Linked DNA regions of Halotia branconii CENA392. The protein of the gene in region 1 binds, or shares a complex with, the protein of each later gene. Links are inferred from orthologs where the notes say so. Each region holds a gene or a part of one and is shown on either strand. Other genes may lie near its edges.

Evidence for each region.
Region 2: the proteins of QI031_RS13275 (region 1) and QI031_RS18330 are in contact, whole or in part, in a solved structure (PDB 8RP0), measured with the Escherichia coli proteins. The link is inferred for Halotia branconii CENA392 from one-to-one orthologs.

Annotation. Positions count from the first base shown.
Region 1 is NZ_CP124543.1:3,034,062-3,040,203, forward strand. The notes cover bases 1,466-4,393. They hold QI031_RS13275 (anthranilate synthase component II), read right to left. Parts: upstream 3,266-4,393; coding sequence 2,666-3,265; downstream 1,466-2,665. Other genes in these bases: QI031_RS13265 (FG-GAP repeat domain-containing protein), read left to right, coding at 1,466-1,738; QI031_RS13270 (MBL fold metallo-hydrolase), read right to left, coding at 1,895-2,662; QI031_RS13280 (diacylglycerol kinase family protein), read right to left, coding at 3,437-3,892; ybeY (rRNA maturation RNase YbeY), read right to left, coding at 4,014-4,393. Outside these bases: more of QI031_RS13265, read left to right, coding at 503-1,465; more of ybeY, read right to left, coding at 4,394-4,541; QI031_RS13290 (DUF3285 domain-containing protein), read right to left, coding at 4,677-4,832. UniProt on the Escherichia coli protein: Part of a heterodimeric complex that catalyzes the two-step biosynthesis of 4-amino-4-deoxychorismate (ADC), a precursor of p-aminobenzoate (PABA) and tetrahydrofolate.
Region 2 is NZ_CP124543.1:4,165,069-4,171,100, forward strand. Bases 3,215-6,032 are described here. They hold QI031_RS18330 (anthranilate synthase component I), read right to left. Parts: upstream 5,442-6,032; coding sequence 3,987-5,441; downstream 3,215-3,986. Other genes in these bases: pipX (transcriptional coactivator PipX), read right to left, coding at 3,215-3,292; QI031_RS18335 (energy-coupling factor transporter transmembrane component T family protein), read right to left, coding at 5,510-6,032. Also shown: QI031_RS18305 (DEAD/DEAH box helicase), read right to left, coding at 1-321; proC (pyrroline-5-carboxylate reductase), read right to left, coding at 427-1,239; QI031_RS18315 (cell division protein SepF), read right to left, coding at 1,383-1,985; QI031_RS18320 (YggS family pyridoxal phosphate-dependent enzyme), read right to left, coding at 2,349-3,017; more of pipX, read right to left, coding at 3,014-3,214. UniProt on the Escherichia coli protein: Part of a heterodimeric complex that catalyzes the two-step biosynthesis of 4-amino-4-deoxychorismate (ADC), a precursor of p-aminobenzoate (PABA) and tetrahydrofolate.

The DNA.
Region 1 (6,142 bases):
TATGACAGTCATAAATAACAATACTTGTAGCAGACTTTCGTAAAGTAGCACATAGGTAGCGGTGAATAGAAAAACTTGTGAAAATTTAGAGGCTCATACCGTTTCACTTTAAAGTTGATACATTTGGGGAAGCAGGGGAAGCAGAGGAGGCAGGGGGAGTAAGAAAAGTAATTTGTATCAGTAATTTCGTGAAATGGTATCAGATCCCCGACTTCTCAAAGAAGTCGGGGATCTTATTTGAGGATTGCTATATTTTTTATAAGTTTCAGATACAGATATTCAAATTAAATATGTTCAATCTTTGATTTTTAATTTCAATGTTTACTAGCTTCCAGATACTAGGTAAAAACAATTAATTGATAATTGTAATAAGATGTTGATTTTTATAAACAAAAAATGCTTATAAAGAAATAATAAACATCTAACAAATGTTATTCGTTAACAGAAAGATATTCGCTAAAAAAGCTAAAACCTTTATGACAACCAGTCGTAAAAACACGCCATGTTTGCCAATCAAAATTCCTCGCTAGCTAGTACCTTTGATATATCCTTAAAAAAATCACAAAGTTTGGTCAATTATGGTAATGATTTGCAGAAATTTGATGTGTCTCCACTAATAAGTAGTAGTAGTTCTTCTTCAGCATTGTCAACTGTGCCAATTCCACAGTCTTTGGTAGGAGGAGCAAACCCTAACCCAAATCCTTATTTAACTAGTGCAGCAGTTAGTCCTGATTTCAACGCTGATGGTAAAGCGGACAAGCTTTGGGTTAATACTCAGACTGGTGAGATTATAGTTCGGCTGATGGATGGCACTAAAGTAATGGAACAAGGTTCTTTAGGTCAATTTGATCTAGCTTCTTGGGATTACAACATTGCTGATTTTAACAATGATGGCAAAACCGACTTCTTATTACGGAATAAGACGACTGGTGAAAACAACATTGCAATCATGGATGGTACTAAAGTAGCTAGTTTTTCTCCCTTAGATAAGGTTGATCCAGGTTGGACTTCTAGTATTGGAGATTTCGATGGCGATCGCAAGACCGATATCTTCTGGCATAATGCTCAAACAGGTGAGAACGCTATTTGGCAAATGGATGGCACAACAGTTGTTAATGCAACAGTTCTAGATAATACAAGTGCAACATTGACCCCTACCATTGTTGATTTTGATGGCAATGGCAAGAGCGATATTTTCTGGCGCGATGAAACCACGGGTGAAAACAAAGTATGGTTTATGGATGGCACTCAAAAGAGTGAATTTTCTCTACAATCCCAAGACCCAGGCTGGAGTTATACCCTTGGTGACTTCAACGGCGACCTTCAAACTGACATCCTCTGGAGAAATGCTCAAACAGGTGAGAACAAGATTTGGACAATGAATGGCATCATTGTCACCGAAGGTGCTGTTAGCGCCCTTGATTCGTCTTGGACATCAAATATTGGCGACTTCAACGGAGATGGCAAGACTGATATTTTCTGGCACAATCAAACCACTGGTGAGAACACTGCTTGGTTGATGGATGGTACAACAGTTACTTCTGAAGCTTTCTTACCAAGTAATGACCCAGCCTTGACACCATCTTTTGGTGATTACAATGCTGATGGTAAGACTGATGTCTACTGGCGCGACCAGACAACAGGGGCAGATAAGATTTGGATTATGGATGGAACCAAAGCGACTGAAACTCCTATAGCAGCAGAAGAACAACTAGGCCCAGAGTGGTATACCACCTAAAAATTAGGTTTGTAACTTGTTTGATGAGTTATAGCAATCCTATTTGATTTGTGAAAATCGAGAGGTTCAGATCCCCGACTTTTTTGAGAAGTCGGGGATTTTGTTATTTACAAATGATTTAGGACTGCTAAAATGTTACGTATTTAAAAAATTGGATTAAAATTTATAACTCAAAACCTGAATTACAGTACTTTCTGGTAATTTTCCAGAGCTAATACTAATAGTGTCACTGTTACTGCGGCGCACTGTGATACCTTGCATCAAAGTCAAAAAGTCATCCAGCGGTGAGATATCGCAGGTAGCCGCATCAGCAGCCTGTGTACGGTAATGAGTCGGAATCACTAATTTAGGATTTAATACTTCCAATACCTGCTTCGCTTCTTGGGCATTGTAAGCTTTGGCACTACCTCCTACCGGAATAAACACTACGTCGGGACGACCCATAAGAATTTTTTGCTCAATGGAAATCGGTGCAGCAGCTCCTCCCAGGTGTAGAATATTAATTCCTGCTTGCTTCCAACTCCAGGCGGTATTTGTGCCAAATTGCTTACCACCTCTGCGATCGTGGTCTATGGCAATTCCTTGGAACTTAATATCTTTAAACTCGTAAACTCCGGGTGCATATACTAACTTAGGATTTCCTGGTAGTCCATCTACTACACCTTCATCTAGTAATTGACTGCTAATCAGTACTAAATCTGCTGTAACTTTTGGTGGACGATAACCAGCAGTACAACCAATCGCCCGGAATGGATTGACGAGAATTTTTGCCCCACCGCCAGTAAACAAAAAGCAAGTATGACCTAACCACTGAACTGATAAACCACTAGATTGTGCATCAGCTTCAAAGTGAGAACCTAATGTAGTAACTAAAGCTGTGACTAATCCCGCCCCAGCATAGCCCATTAACTGTCGTCGTTTCATTAATTACTCTCTTGACTGTAATTGTTCCAGAAAGTTTCGTAGTAACAGCTTTCCTGAAGATGTCAGAACACTCTCTGGGTGAAACTGGACACCTTGAATGTGAGGATAGTTCCGATGTCGTACTCCCATAATCGTGCCATCTTCAACCCAAGCGGTAATTTCTAACACTTCGGGACAAGTCTCGCGGTCAATGACCAAACTATGGTATCTGGTAGCAACCAAAGGATTTTCTAATCCCTGGAAAACCCCCACCCCAGTATGAGACACTTGGGAAGTTTTACCATGCATTAACTCTGGAGCAGAGACGATTTTACCACCAAACACTTGACCAATGCTTTGATGTCCCAAACACACGCCCAAAATGGGTAAATTCGACCCTAGCTGTTGAATTAAATCTAAGGATATTCCTGCATCTTCAGGACGACCAGGCCCAGGAGAAATGACTACTACTTCTGGATTTAATGCCTTAATTTCGTCTATGGATATTTTGTCGTTGCGAAAAACTCGAATATCTGATGCTACAGGGAACTCTGCGGCCAGTTCTCCTAAATACTGCACTAAATTATAAGTAAAACTGTCGTAATTATCGATGACTATAATCACAGCCAATCCTCCTGATTTTGATTACAGATTAGAATTACTGCAAAAATCATCATTAATTACCTAAAATCATTAAGATATAAAAACTATACACGCTGTCTGACAATTAAAGAAGACATATATAAGAGTGTATAGTCCACAAAAATATTATCAGAAAGAGCGGTACAACCAACCCTATAAATTTGATGTAATTAAAATTACTAATGGTGGCAGCAAGAGTATACCCGCAACCAATACCGCTACCAAAGCAGAGATCAGCACAGCGCCAGCAGCACAGTCTTTAGCAATTTTTGCTAAATCATGGTAGGTCTGTTTCACTGTTAAGTCTACAAGTGATTCAATGGCTGTATTCAGCAACTCTAATGCCAAAACTAAACCACTGGTGATGCCAATGATAGCGATTTCTATAGCTTGCAAGTGTAAAAAAACGCTAAGAGCGATCGCTAAAGCACCAACACTGATATGTATACGAAAGTTACGTTGAGTTTTAAAACTATAACTGATTCCAGCCCAGGCATATTTAAAGCTCACAAATAAATTAGAAGCAACTTGCCAGGAGAGTTCCCGTTCCTTTTTTACCACTGTTGGTAGATGGTTTGGTGTAGATGGAGGGGAAACTTGATGGGACATAAGCTTAAAAATAAAATAATAGAGTAGGTAAACTGGGAATCTTGGCTGATTTTAATTGTGCAATAAACTTGGAGATAATTTTCTACAGAAGTATTATAAACACTTATAGACATAAAGATCTTTAATATTCTATGTCAATATCAATACCTATTGTCTCCAGTAATATTACCTGCTGTTTGAGCATTTGGATTAAACTGTCTTCATCTGGGTGATCCCAGCCCAAAAGATGAAGTAGTCCGTGAGCAGCTAACCAAGCTAACTCGGTTAACAAGCTATGTCCTTGCTGTTGAGCTTGGCGTTGTGCGGTATTCACCGAAACAACAATATCACCTAGATACAATTCTTCAGCAATCATTTCCGGACTTTGAGGAAAGTCTACCTCTAAGGCGGCAAAGGCTAAAACGTCTGTCGGTTTATTTTGATGACGGTATTCGCTATTTAGTGTTTGAATTTCTGTATCGTCTGTAAACCGCAATCCTATTTCATAACTTGGTGCTAGTGGAAGATGAGGCTGAAGAACTTCCAACCAGCTATTAAACCAAGTTTCCCAAATTTTAGGAATAATGCGGTCATCAGTATCCCCAAAATTCAAAGATTCTTTTGGGAACGACTCATGAAAAAAATCTTGTACATCAAGTTCGACTCGCACCAATTGCGAACTCTCCTAGGTGCTGGGAATTTTGGTTTTAGGTTATGGGGGTCAGTTGTCAGTTGTCAGTGGTCAGCGAGGCACTGAGTTTCGACTGCGCTCAACTACCGCGTAGTCGAAGTGTTGCTTTTTGTCTCAGCGAGTTAGGTAAGCAAGACCTACAAGAACAGCTAAAAGCCCTATTGCGGTCAGACCAAAATGTTTCATGGAAGTACCACCCTTCCGCACCATGTTTCGCATGGCAAGTTTTACGTAGCTAGGTTTCGGTTCTGTTGCTGGAGAGTTGCTCATAATTATTTTGATTACAAACTCTTACATTATAAATTTAACAGTTTGTTTAAGGTTTTATTTTGGGGCATGGGGCATGAAAAGGAGGAATTGGGGCAGAAGAGAAGTGCAGTCTTGGGGTCTCCCCAAGTGGAGCAACTTCGGGGTGCAGGGTGCAAGGGGGAGTTTGAAACTACTTCGCACTTTATTGACTTGTGCTTAACACTCTTTCCTCTTCTCCCCTGCTCCCTGCCCCCTGCACCTTGTCCTCTGCTCCCCTGCCCTTCCTAAGCAGGAGCGCTCTCTACAAGCTGGTTTTCTTGCCGTAGATAGGCTTGGATGAAAGGATCTAGGTCGCCGTCCATGACATCGGCGATCGCAGTTGTTTCGACATTTGTCCGTAAGTCTTTTACCATCTGGTAAGGATGAAATACATAATTACGGATTTGGTTGCCCCAAGAAGCTTCTACCATATCACCGCGAATTTGAGCGATTTCTTGGGCTTTTTGTTCTCTGGCGATAACTAGTAGTTTGGCTTTGAGACGAGCCAGGGCTTTATCTTTATTTTGCAGCTGCGATCGCTCTTCTGTACAACGCACTGCTAAACCAGTAGGTATGTGAACAATCCGCACTGCTGTTTCTACTTTGTTAACGTTCTGCCCACCTTTACCACCAGCCCTAGATGTCGTAATTTCCAAATCTGTTTCTGGAATATCTAACTGCACGGAGTTATCTATTTGCGGCATCACTTCCACCCCAGCAAAGCTAGTTTGTCGCTTGCCATTGGCGTTAAAAGGCGAAATTCGCACTAAGCGATGTGTGCCTGTTTCTGAGCGCAAGTAACCATAAGCATAACGACCAGTAATTTCTAGGGTTGCTGATTTAATCCCCGCTTCATCACCCTCCGACTCTTCAGCTAAACTGACTTTGTAGCCTTGCGCTTCTGCCCAACGGGTGTACATCCGCAATAGCATAAACGCCCAATCTTGAGCATCTGTACCACCAGCACCAGCATTAATTGTCAGTACTGCCCCTTCATTGTCGTAGGGGCCAGAAAGCAACTGCTGTAATTCCCATTGATCAAGGTCACGATTCAGCTTAATGATGGTAGATTCTGCTTCTTGCAATAGTGCTTCGTCGGTTTCTAACTCTAATAACTCAACAACTGCCTTAGTATCTTCTAAATTGGCGCGCCATTGATGATACTGTTCTAAGTGAGCTTTGAGATCGTTGAGTTCTTGTAGAGTTTGTTGAGCTTGGGTTTGGTCTTCCCAAAATTCTGGCTGTGCTGCTATTTGTTCTAAGTCTTGAATTTTAGCAGTTAGTGCAGGTAT
Region 2 (6,032 bases), 1.1 Mb from region 1 along the record:
CAAAATTGGTGCATCTCTGTTAATAGAAGCATCTCCAGTTAACAGTCCTACTTGGTCAAAGCCAAATTTTTCTCGAAAGTCACGTAATTTTTGATTCGACAACGCCTTGAGGGGAGTGGTGTAAAACACACGTTTTCCTCGTGACAAGGCGCGATAAATGGCGTATTCGCCTACTAATGTTTTGCCCGAACCTGTGGGCGCACATACAACTACAGAGCGATCGCCATTTAAGGACGCGATCGCATCTTTTTGGAATTGATCCAGATCAAAGGGAAATATCAACCCTAGGTCAAGTTCTGGAGACGGCGCGGGATAATTCACTCAATCACATTTGCAACCAGATTGTTTACTATATTAACGGCTATCTTGTCAACTTCGTTAGGAGTATTAGGGATTGTTTATAAGGAAAGCTCTTTCCCTAACCCCTCATTTTCCCAATTCTTGAGAGCGTTGTGCAGCCACTTTCACGGCTTCAATTAAAGCTGAACGAAAACCTGAGCGTTCTAGCTGGGCAATCCCAGCAATGGTAGTACCGCCGGGACTGGTAACGCGGTCTTTTAGTTCAGCTGGATGCATTTTGCTTTCTTGTAATAGTTTCGCTGTTCCCAGTACAGTTTGCAAGGCTAGTTGATTGGCGATGCCTCTGGGCAAACCTGCTGCTACTCCTCCGTCAGCCAGGGCTTCTGTCATTAAGGCTACGTAAGCAGGGCCACTACCAGATAATCCTGTGACTGCATCCATCAACGTTTCTGAAACTTCTACAACTTCTCCTACCGCCGAAAAAATTTGTTGTGCTATTTGCTGGTGTTTGGCGTGGGTGTATGCACCTAAACAGATCGCTGTAATTCCTGCCCCTACTGTTGCTGGTGTATTGGGCATGGCTCTAATTACAGGTAATTGCGGAAACGCAGCTTCTAACTGATTTAAACATACCCCTGCCAAAATAGAAATTACTAGGGGCGAGATTTCTATAGTAATAATATCTGCTAATTCTTGAGCGATCGCGCTAAATACTTGCGGTTTTACTGCCAAAAATACGACTTCACTTGCTTGGGTAAACACCAGGCCATTATCTATAGTTATAGCCACATCATATTTTTGCTGCAAAAAATCTTGACGCGCCGATAAGGGTTCGCTGACTATAACTTCCGAAGGCTGATAAATTCCCCGCGCAATAAGGCGGGATAATAGCGCTTCTCCCATTATCCCGCCACCAATTAAACCAAATTTAATAGTCATTACTTAATAGTCAATAGTCATTAGTTAATAGTTAGGTATGAGCGAATTTAATCTATCAATATATGGTAAAACACTATATACAGTTAAACTCGCCCGTACAAGAATCAAAAACTTTTGACTCTAAACTATTGACAAATTTAACTTTACTGTGCCATCCGGTTGGTTTCGTTGCCCCAGGCTGGAGTTGCATTAGTTGCGGCGGGACGTGCAGGGCGGGCTGGCGGTTGTGGTACTTCATGAATAACTCCACCTTGAGTACTAACTTGCACACAGCTTGGTGTAAACAAAAAGATGCTTTCTCCGATGCGCTCTTGATGTCCATCGAGTGCGTAAGTCCCACCTGCAACAAAATCTACTGCCCGTTGGGCTTGATCCGGGTCCATGATCGTCAAGTTTAACACTACTGACTTGCGCTCTCTTAAAGCTTGAATTGCTTGAGGCATTTCTTCAAATGTCCGTGGTTCAAGCACTAATACTTCTGAAATTCCGTTACTTGCTCCTGGCATACCAATCACATTCCCCATTGTAGACTTTGATACTGCTGCTGCTACATCATCACTCATTGTAGTCACGGGTTCTCGCCAACGTCGATTTTGAGCGGTGGCTTCTGCTGGTGCTGGCTGAGGATTTTCTTGCTGATATAGATTTTGATAATTATCTGTATCTGCCTCTTCTTCGTAATACTCGTATTCTACTTGTTCGTTGAGACCTACAAAGTCTCGAAGTTTGGAAAATATATTGTTCATTATTTCGCTCCTGGTAAAAATTACCCTTATTTGATGTGGCTATGAGTTAATGTAGCCAGTTTTAATCGCTACAAAAAAGAACAACCTCATGATTTTATCGCTGCTTGTAGCCTCTATCACAGTGATCAGTGATGAACTGGCGCTGTCGGCAACGCCTGTAGATTAACCTAGATACAATAATGAGTCAAGATTATATCCTAATGATTGTCCGAAATAAAACTGAGTTTACCTCCTTTTTTCTGAGCAGTCACGTTTTTTAAAACTAATTTTTGTGTACAATCACGCACCAGTATTATCTAAAAAACCTCTGTAGGTTATCCCTAGTGCTATTAATACTTAACCCAAAAGATCGGAACTTAGACGCTAAGTGCGATCGCCAAATAATATCGTTCCTAATCTTACCATCGTTGCTCCAGCTTGCACTGCCAGTTGGTAGTCGCCTGACATCCCCATCGACAACTGCTCCATTTTTAGATGAGACCAACTTTGTTCTTGGATTTCTTTAGCTAACTTGCGAGTACTATTAAAGACGCTCAGTATCTCCGTATTACTTAATGCTAACGGTGGAATTGTCATCAAACCTTGAATTTGTAAAAATTTACACTGATTAAGTGCAGGTAAGTCAGCTAATAGTTCTGACACACTCCAACCCGACTTGTTAGAATCGGCAAGAATCTTCACTTGCAAGCAAACCTGAGGACTAACTCCTAGATCTTGCGCTAATTGATTTAAGCGCTGTGCCAACTTCAAGTTATCTACAGAATGAATCCAAGGAAATAGTTCAATTGCTTTTTTGGCTTTATTACTTTGCAAATGTCCAATAAAGTGCCAGGTAATATCCGATAAATCTTGCAATTCGGTTTGTTTACTGGCAGCTTCTTGGATACGATTTTCGCCGAAATCGCGGATTCCGGCGTTATACGCAGATCGAATTACCTCAGTCGGAACTTGCTTGCTGACAGCAATCAATCGGACTGAAGGTGGAAGTGAGGCGCGAATTGTGGTAATACGTTCGTTAATCGAACTAGTCATTGGAAGGTGCGTTGGAAAACACTCTGAAGCTGATCGTACTCCTGAGATTGACCACTGCGACGCAAAATACGCAAGCGATTTTCTAACAGCATTCTTGCCTCTGTACGTCCTATAGGCTGAAATTTAATACCTTTAACATCATTGGCGACGACAAAAAACAAGCGTTGAGCATAAAGTGTAGTGAACAGATCTTGGTTTTCGTCAACCATGCAGATCCGATAAAGCAAACCCCAAGTTGGATGATTTATGTAGGTTTCAGAGTTTTCTGGATTCATTTAGTAGTCAAGGTAGGAGTATGTATCTTTTTGCAGATAAGTACAAACATCCAGACGATAATAACTCTCTTTCGTCAGAATATTTGGACAGAGTTACGCAAAACTCAGCAATTTTTGCCGTTGAATAACGGTGATGAAAACCTTAATCTAGTTCCTCATGGGCAGATGAAGTTAGCCATAGGGAAGCAGAACAGTACAACAGAGGCGATAATTCTGGTATTGTCAAGCCTTTGAGGTAGATTGGACAATTGAACCCGCAAAGAAATCGCTGTTTGCTCTTGACGAATCATACTCAGTTGCAATTGCTAAACCAGAAAGTCTTAACCATTTTGCTTGATTTTCCCCGTGGCAACAGGATACACCCCTTTCAGCGCCCAAGGGCAAAAGTCAACCCACCCTGCTTTTGACTGCCGCAGAAGCATCTACATAGCTTCTGTTTACACTAGCTTCTTTTAATGTTGCCATAATTATTGATTTGTGGCGCAAAATAGCTTAGGAATAGGGCATTGGGCATTGGGCATGGGGCATAAGAAGCAGAGGTGCAGGGTGCGGGGAGCAAGGGGGATAAAGAAAAATTACCTCTTTCTCTTTCTTTCTCCTTTTCTCCCTGCTCCCCTGCTTCCCCTGCCTCCCCTGCTTCCCCTGCTTCCCCTACTCTCCTGCTCCCTGCTCCTTTTTCTCTTGATTGAGAGTTTTAGGGATTGAACATTTTAAGGGCTGCTAGTTGTGCTTGCGCTTTGTGTAGAGATTCATCCCATTCTCTTTGTGGATTGCTGTCTGCGACGATTCCGGCTCCTACTTGTCCCCAAACGGTATTGAGTGGAGAGTGGGTAGATGAGGGGGTTAATAGCAAGGTGCGGATTAAGATATTTAAGTCTAAGTTGCCTCGCCAATCTAAATATCCACAAGAACCGTAGAATAAACTGCGTCGCATGGGTTCTAGTTCTTCGATGATTTCCATGCAGCGAACTTTAGGGCATCCTGTGATTGTGCCGCCAGGGAACAAGGCACGAATCAAATTAGTGGCAGTGCATTTGCATTTTAAAGTACCTTGAATATTGCTGACAAGGTGCATAACATGGCTATATCGCTCGATTGTCAGCAATTCATCGACATTTACTGTACCATATTCGCAAACGCGCCCTAAATCGTTGCGTTCTAGATCTACTAGCATTATGTGTTCTGCACGTTCTTTAGTGTTGCTGAGTAGTTCTTGTGCCAATTGATTGTCTTGTTCTGGGGTTGCACCACGCGATCGCGTCCCGGCAATTGGTCTAGTTTGCGCTTGCCGATTTTGTAATAATACCAGACGCTCTGGTGAACAGCTCATCACTTCTCCCCAAGGCGTTTGCCAATAGCTAGCGAAGGGTGAAGGATTAATTTTTTGTAAAGCTTGATAAATTGACCAGCCAGAAGCCGATGTGGTAGTGGTAAATCTTAAAGAAAGATTCGCCTGAAATATTTCTCCAGCTTGAATGTATTTTTTGGCACGGTTGACTGCTGCTTCATAATCTGGCTGAGATGTCAAGAACTCAGGGGCAAAGGTGAGAGGATTAGAGGAGTTGTCGTCATATTTTCTGGTTAACCGAGTTTCTAAGTGATGGATATCGTCAATTTCACTAGCTGCTAGCCACAAAATTTGTTGGGCGTGATCCAAAATGGCAAAAGCATCTGGTTCGTACCAAAAAGCCACGGGAAACGGTAAATTATCAGATTTTTTATCAGGTAACTGTTCAATTTCCCAAGCAACGTCATAGCCTAGCCATCCTAACCAACCACCTGTGAAGGGGAGGTGGGGAGGCAGCACTTCGACTACGCTCAGTGACCGGGGGCAGGGGGGCAGGGGGGCAGGGGAGCAGAGGGGCAGGGGGGCAGAGGAAGAATTTCTAGTTTGTAGCAAGTTTTCTAGGAAGGGGAGGACTGTTCCTAGTGGCGGTGTCCACATCTGCGGAATTTTATTTATTATCCGAGGAGCGCCTGCACAGATAGAATATCGACTAAGTTGGGGTTGGTTGGTTGGCGTTGGGTAAGGACTTTCGAGGAGGGTAGCAATTTCAGATACATTATTTGAGCGAAACAAAGCAGCAAAAACTTCAGAACCAGTACGATTTTTTAACGGAAGCGATCGCCAATACCAAGGTTTGGTCATAATTTATCAATAGTCAATAATCATTAGTTACTCTCCCATGTCCCATGCCCCATGCCCAATGCCCCATTTCAAAATTGATTTCCCAAAACTACTCGCACTCCCCAAAACAGGGTCAACATTGCAATAGCCAACCAATCTCGCGCTTTAAGTCTCAATTCATGCCACTTAACGCGGTGTTCATTTGGACTGGTAAAACCGCGTACCATCATCGCACTAGCCATTTGTTCTGCCCGGAGTAACAAATTTTCTAATAGTCTTTCTGCGACTATCATCCAAACTTTAAATGCTCCTTTCAATCCCAGCTTTTTCCAATTAATTGCCCTTGTCATCACAGAACGAGCTAAGTTTTGGACTTCTTCTAGGACTAGGGGAATAAATCGCAAAGACAAAGTTAAAGTCAAAGTAATTTCAGTTACAGGTATCTTGAACCGTCGTAGAGGCTGCATTAAACTTTCTATGGCAGTCGTGATTTCTTCTGGTGCAGTTGTGAGTAGATACAGGTTAGTGCTGTAAATCACGGTAAATAAAATTGTACTGAGGCGTACTGCCAAATCTAAAGAATGACGAGTAACTTTGACTGGTCCCTTATGA